DNA from 2 places in the Butyrivibrio sp. XB500-5 genome. Region 1 is predicted to be linked to the other one. Evidence: predicted binding sites of a transcription regulator. Region 1 holds the regulator's gene; the other holds the start of a gene.

Evidence for each region. The regulator NrdR, encoded in region 1, represses ribonucleotide reductase genes. The targets are predictions, from matches to a motif close to CACAANATNTTGTG.
Region 2: nrdD (anaerobic ribonucleoside-triphosphate reductase) is a predicted target of NrdR. The motif match lies at 2,096-2,109, and genes of this name have one in related genera.

The regions. Positions count from the first base shown of each region.
Region 1 is NZ_RAIS01000001.1:517,886-521,317, reverse strand. Features, by position in the region: gene D6856_RS02385 (cell division protein FtsQ/DivIB) at 1-27, shown strand, start outside; gene ftsZ (cell division protein FtsZ) at 138-1,376, shown strand; gene nrdR (transcriptional regulator NrdR) at 1,551-2,063, shown strand; gene D6856_RS02370 (ABC transporter substrate-binding protein) at 2,159-3,432, shown strand, end outside.
Region 2 is NZ_RAIS01000002.1:149,908-153,339, forward strand. Features, by position in the region: gene D6856_RS05450 (SH3 domain-containing protein) at 1-749, shown strand, start outside; gene D6856_RS05455 (hypothetical protein) at 735-1,184, opposite strand; gene murI (glutamate racemase) at 1,226-2,044, shown strand; gene nrdD (anaerobic ribonucleoside-triphosphate reductase) at 2,169-3,432, shown strand, end outside.

The DNA of each region.
Region 1 (3,432 bases):
ACCTCGTTTATTCCAAAAAAAGAATGATATTTCGTATTTTTTGGATTAATTATCGAACAAAAAAACGGGTTGATAATTTGTTTTAAAAATCGTATCATTGATAACAGGAGTTTAAAGGTCGTGAAGGAGGAGTTGTTTTGCTCGAGATAAAGTCAAATGATGCGGAATCTGCTTGCAAGATCATCGTTGTCGGGGTCGGTGGTGCAGGTAATAACGCTGTTAATAGAATGGTAGATGAGAATATAACCGGTGTTGAATTCATCGGTATCAATACAGATAAGCAGGCGCTCCAGCTCTGTAAGGCACCCAAGCTTTTACAGATCGGCGAGAAGCTGACCAAGGGACTTGGCGCAGGTGCTAAGCCTGAGATCGGTCAGAAGGCTGCCGAGGAGAGTTCTGAGGAGATCTCGGCTGCTCTCAAGGGTGCAGATATGGTATTCGTTACCTGTGGTATGGGTGGCGGAACCGGTACAGGAGCTGCTCCCGTTGTAGCTAAGCTTGCGAAGGATATGGGTATCCTGACTGTAGGTGTTGTAACCAAGCCTTTCAGTTTCGAAGCTCGTGTTCGTATGCAGAATGCTATGCTCGGCATACAGAACATCAAGTCCAACGTAGATACGCTTATTGTTATCCCTAATGATAAGCTTCTTCAGATAGTCGACAGACGAACAACGATGCCCGATGCTCTCAAGAAGGCCGATGAGGTTCTTCAGCAGGCAGTTCAGGGAATCACAGACCTTATCAATGTACCCGCAGTTATCAATCTTGACTTTGCCGATGTTCAGACGGTTATGAAGGACAAGGGCATTGCTCATATCGGTATCGGTACAGGTAAGGGCGATGAGAAGGCATCAGAGGCTGTTAAGATGGCCGTTGAGTCTCCTCTCCTTGAGACTAAGATCAATGGCGCTTCAAGCGTTATTATCAATATTTCCGGTGACATCACTCTTCAGGATGCTTCAGATGCTTCCGAGTATGTTCGCCAGCTTGCGGGAAATGATGTTAACATCATCTTCGGTGCAATGTATGATGAGAATCAGCAGGAATCATGCACGATTACAGTTATTGCTACAGGTATTGACGACAAGCAGATCAATACACCTGTGAAGCCCGTTGCGGCAGCTACAGCTTCACCTGTTTCAGCTACGATAGCTCCTCAGCCTCAGGCCGTTGCAGCACATACACCCGTGGCTCCCGTTACACCTGTAACACCTATTCAGCCTACGATCACACCTATCGGTGTTTCATCAGCTGATGCTTCTGCAGCAGCTGCGGCAGGTCCCAGACCTACACTTGGAATCAGCCGTCCCAGTGAGATCAAGAGCACAGTAGAGCCCAAGTCTCTCAAGATTCCTGATTTCTTACAGAGAAAATAATAAGACAATAAGCCCTCCGCTAAAGCGGGGGGCTTTTTAAGTACTTTTTTTTTATGCAAAATAATGATACAATAACTGGTAGAAATGCGTGTATTTTCGGCAAGATGTTGTGGATGAAATCTGCCGATAATAAATACTTATCAAATGTCATTTTGTTGAGATGGAGGATTTGGTATGAAATGCCCATTCTGCGGAAAAGATGATACAAGAGTAATCGATTCAAGACCTGCGGATGAGAATACGTCCATTAGAAGAAGACGTGTATGCGATTCCTGCGGCAAGAGATTTACCACTTATGAGAAGGTTGAGACGATTCCGCTCATAGTTATAAAAAAAGGCGATGTGCGTGAGCCGTACGACAGAGCCAAGATTGAAGCCGGCGTTTTCAGAGCTTGCCACAAGAGACCTGTTAGTGCCGAGCAGATCACTAAGCTTGTTGATTCGGTTGAGACCGAAGTTTTCAATATGGAGCAGAAGGAAATTCCCAGCCGTGCTATCGGTGAGATAGTAATGGACAAGATGAAGAACTTAGATCCGGTCGCATATGTAAGATTTGCTTCCGTATACAGAGAATTTAAGGATGTTAATACCTTTATGGACGAACTTAAATCTGTTCTTCGAAAAGAGGCTGACGGAACTATCACAGATACAACAGATAAGAACACTCCGCTACTTAAGAAAGAATGACTTGGAAGCCTTGACAGAGACTTGTCAAGGCTTTATATTTTATCAGTAATGGCATAGCCAATGCCTATAATTCAATAAGGAGGAAGATTTTTAACATGATTAAAAGAAGTATTGGCAGAAAGGTAGGCTGCCGTCTTCTGATGGTTGTGTTGACAACACTGACTGTTGCATTGAGCGGCTGCTCAAGTGACAAGACAGGAGATTCCAAGAAACCGGAAAGTGAAGCTGCGCAGGCAGATAATCAGGCCGGAAATGCGGATGATCTTTCTAAGCTTATCGTTGGTATACCTCAGGATTTGGATAGTTTTGACCCTCATTATGCGACGGGGGCAGGAACCAAAGAGGTTTTGTTTAACATATTCGAGGGACTTGTTAAACCCGATGAGAACGGTAATCTTAACCCTGCTGTAGCCAGTGAGTACACAATATCGGAAGATAATAAGGTATATACTTTCACACTCAGAGACGGAATCAAGTTCCACGACGGCTCCGCTGTTACAGTAGAGGATATTAAATATTCTATCGACCGTAACGCAGGCGCTGACGGAAGTGAGCCGCTTGTTTCTTCTTTTTCCAATATAGACAGTGTGAATATACTTGATGACAGTCACGTAGAGATAGTACTTAAGGAAGCTAATTCCGAGTTCCTTACTCAGCTCACGGTTGCTATTATTCCGGCATCCAACGAGCATCCCGAGAACAAGATCATCGGAACAGGCCCATACAAGTACGTATCAAGCGCACCACAGGAGAACTTTACAGTAACAGCATTTGATGATTACTGGGGAGACAAGGCATATATCAAGAACGTAGTTTTCAAGATCGAATCCAACGCAGATGCTGTTGTTATGGATCTTGAGGGCGGATCTATCGATATGTTCGCGAGAATTCCCAGCTCACAGGTAGCTCAGCTCTCCGATAAATTCGAGATCTATGAGGGAACAATGAACCTTGTACAGGCTCTTTACCTCAACAACAAGGTTAAGCCTTTTGATGATGTGAGAGTTCGTCAGGCACTTTGCTATGCTATCGATCCCAAGGAGATAATGGACTTTGTTTCCGACGGAGCGGGCGTTGAGATCGGAAGTGCTATGTATCCTTCATTCGGTAAGTACTTCATGCCTGAGCTTAACGATGTTTATAATCAGGATGTGGAGAAGGCGAAAGCTCTTTTGACAGAGGCAGGATATCCTAACGGATTTGAGTTTACGATAACTGTTCCTTCCAACTACAAGCAGCACGTTGACACTGCTCAGGTTATCTCCGAGGAGCTCAAGGCAATCGGTGTAACAGCCAATATCCAGGAGATTGAGTGGAACTCATGGCTCTCTGATGTTTACAATGACAGAAAGTACGAGTCAACGGTTGT
Region 2 (3,432 bases), on a different contig from region 1:
GCGAGAGACAGAAAGCGGAGAGAGCAAGGAAAGAACCGGGGAAAGAGACGGTCAAAGAGGAGCGCGGGGATAATGCGCCCAAAAAAGAAGATCCTTTGAAGCAGGAGACTGCAGAGGTAAAAAGACCTGAGAAAGCACCCGAACCGGCTATCAGGCCCAGAAGAGAAAGACCTCGCAGGGAACGCAGAGAAGATTACTACGAGGATGATGTTCGTGACGAGTTTTATGAAGGTGATATTCATAGAAGGGATTATGATCGTTACGATGATGATGAAGACTACGACAGAGATTATGACAGAGACTACGACGAAGATTATGACGATGACGAATATGATGAGTCTGAAGATAAACTTATGAGGATCGTTGTCAGGATCGCTTCTGTCCTGACGGGACTTGTTATTCTTACACTGGTCGGACTTGCCGTGGTATTTAAGGCGGGAGGTCTTTTCCATAAAGATCCCGAGGCTATGGGACCGGAAGAAGTGGTGACCGAATCACCTGCAGAGGAACAGAAAAAATTTGAAGTTCCGGAAGGCTATACTGCCGTAGATGATACCGTTACAGTCATAAACAATGATCTTAATCTAAGGAATAAGCCCAAGAATGAGGAGGGCAGCGAAGTTGTTGCCGTAGCCAAGGTGGGCACACAGCTTAAGAGAGTTGCTGTAGACGGCGGCGGATACTGGGCAATCGTAGAATTCGAAGGCCAATATTTATACGCATCAATGAACTATTTATCGACTCCTTGAGTGGAGCCAACCATAGAAGCGATCAACCGCTTCAGATAAAGATTTGCTGGAACGAGAAAAAGAATCTGTATGACTAAGGACCTCCTCTTTGGATGTGTCCTTGGCATAGTCTGCGATCTTCATGGCATACTCTTCCTCCAAAGATTGATAATTCATGTTTACAAGCAGAGTCGAACTTAAAGCGCTTACGCATGCATAGAGCTCAGGGTATCGCTTTTGCACGATGGCAAATTCGTCAAGGATCTGTTCTCTGCTCTGAAGGCAGAAAAGACCATAAACGGACTCGACTATCTCGTGAGGTTCGATCTCATCGCGATATGAATTATCCTCATAACCGTCCAAGGTTGCGTAGTATTCGCATATCTCCTGGACGAGAGAGCCTACTTTGGGGTTGTCATAGAGTTTTTGAAGTTCGTCTATTTTTTTATCGCTCATGCTGTAAGTATAACATAATATAAAGGAAATCAGGCAAAATAATGAAGATTGGGATTTTTGATTCGGGAATAGGAGGACTGTCTGTTCTTCATGAGGCATATCATCTTTTACCCGAGCAAAATTACATATTTTATGCAGACGTTGATCACGTTCCGTACGGAACCAAGACTCCCGAGGAGATCCTTGGATACTCCGAAGAGATTACGAAATTTCTTTTGGATAAGGGAGCGGAAGCGATAGTTGTAGCGTGTAACACAGCTACCAGCGTAGCCATTAAGGAACTTAGGAAAAGATATGACGTACCGATCCTCGGAATGGAGCCTGCCGTTAAACCTGCAGTCGAAGGAACAGAGCAAAAGAGGATCATGGTAATAGCAACTCCCGTAACCATAAGGGAGGATAAATTAAGAGATCTTCTTCACAGAGTGGATGAAAAGCACAGAGTAGATCTTCTTCCGATGCCAAGACTTGTTGAGTTTGCGGAGAAAGAAGAGTTTGATACAGATAATGTCAGAGATTATTTAAGAGAGCAGTTTTCGGACTACAACACGGAGAATTACTGCGCTCTTGTACTTGGTTGTACACATTTTAATTACTTTAAACCGCTTTACAGAGAATTTTTTGGAAAAGAAACACTTCTTATCGACGGTAATTACGGGACAATTCGACATCTCGCGGATGTTTTGGGACTTTCCTTAACCAATTCCCCTGATAATGTGGTATACTTTGATAGCGCCCACAAGATGTTGTGTGAGTCAAATACGCAGTATTTTTTTTCCGGAAAGAGCATTTCAGATGAGAAAACTCTGGAACACTTGAAAAGACTGCATAACAGGCTTGAAGAAGTGCGAAAAAAATAATAATAATTCTCTTGAATTAATCAATATAATGTATTATCATTAATTTGCAACCACAAGATATAGTTGTGGTTCATTTTATCTATGTGATTGATTTAAAGGGATTGTAAATTGCAAGGGGGTTCTTATGAAGATCATTAAGAGAAGCGGTAAGGAAGTGGCGTTTGACGGCAATAAGATTCTTGCGGCTATCGAGAAGGCTAACAACGAGGTTACTGAGGAGAAAAAACTGACAGCAGGCCAAATCAGTGACATCGAGATGGGAGTCGAGAAGCAGTGCGCTTCATTAACTCGTGCGGCGAGCGTCGAGGAAATCCAGGATATGGTCGAAGACGGCCTTATGAGATCCGGTAAATTCGAGGTTGCCAGAAAATACATCACATATCGTTATAAGCATGCTCTTGTCAGAAAGTCCAACACGACTGATGAGCAGATCATGTCTCTTATTGAGTGCAATAACGAGGAAGTTAAGCAGGAGAATTCCAACAAGAACCCTACAGTCAACAGCGTTCAGAGAGACTACATGGCGGGCGAAGTGAGTAAGGATATTACAAGAAGATTCCTTCTTCCCGAGGATGTAGTCAAGGCACACGAAGCAGGACTTATCCATTTCCATGATTCGGACTATTTTGCTCAACATATGCACAATTGCTGTCTGGTTAATTTGGAGGATATGCTTCAGAACGGAACAGTTATTTCCGAGACAATGATCGAGCGTCCCAAGAGCTTTTCAACTGCCTGCAACATCGCAACTCAGGCGATCGCACAGATTGCAAGCTCACAGTACGGCGGACAGAGTATCACTCTTTCCCACCTTGTGCCGTTTGTGGACGTCAGCAGACAGAAGTTCCGTAAGGAAGTTGCGCTCGAGTTTGAGACTGCCGGAATGAAGATCAACAAGAAGCAGGTCAACGAGATCGCAGAGATGCGCGTCAAGAAAGAGGTCGAGAGAGGCTGCCAGGTAATTCAGTACCAGGTAATCACTCTTATGACTACCAATGGACAGGCGCCCTTCATAACCGTGTATATGTACCTCGATGAGGTCCCGGAAGGTCAGACAAGAGAAGATCTGGCTATGGTCATCGAGGAAATGCTCAAACAAAGAATTACCGGCGTAAAGAATGAGAAGGGTCAGCTCATAACACCCGCTTTCCCTAAGCTCATTTATGTACTCGACGAAGACAATATACATGAAGATTCCAAATACTGGTACTTAACCGAACTTGCCGCTAAATGTACGGCAAAGAGACTTGTTCCCGATTACATCTCAGCTAAGAAGATGAGAGAGCTTAAGGCTGGCGACGTATATCCTTGCATGGGATGCAGAAGCTTCCTTACTCCCGACAATGAGAAGGTTGCAGAGGGTCTTTGCAACAAGGGCAACAAGGCAG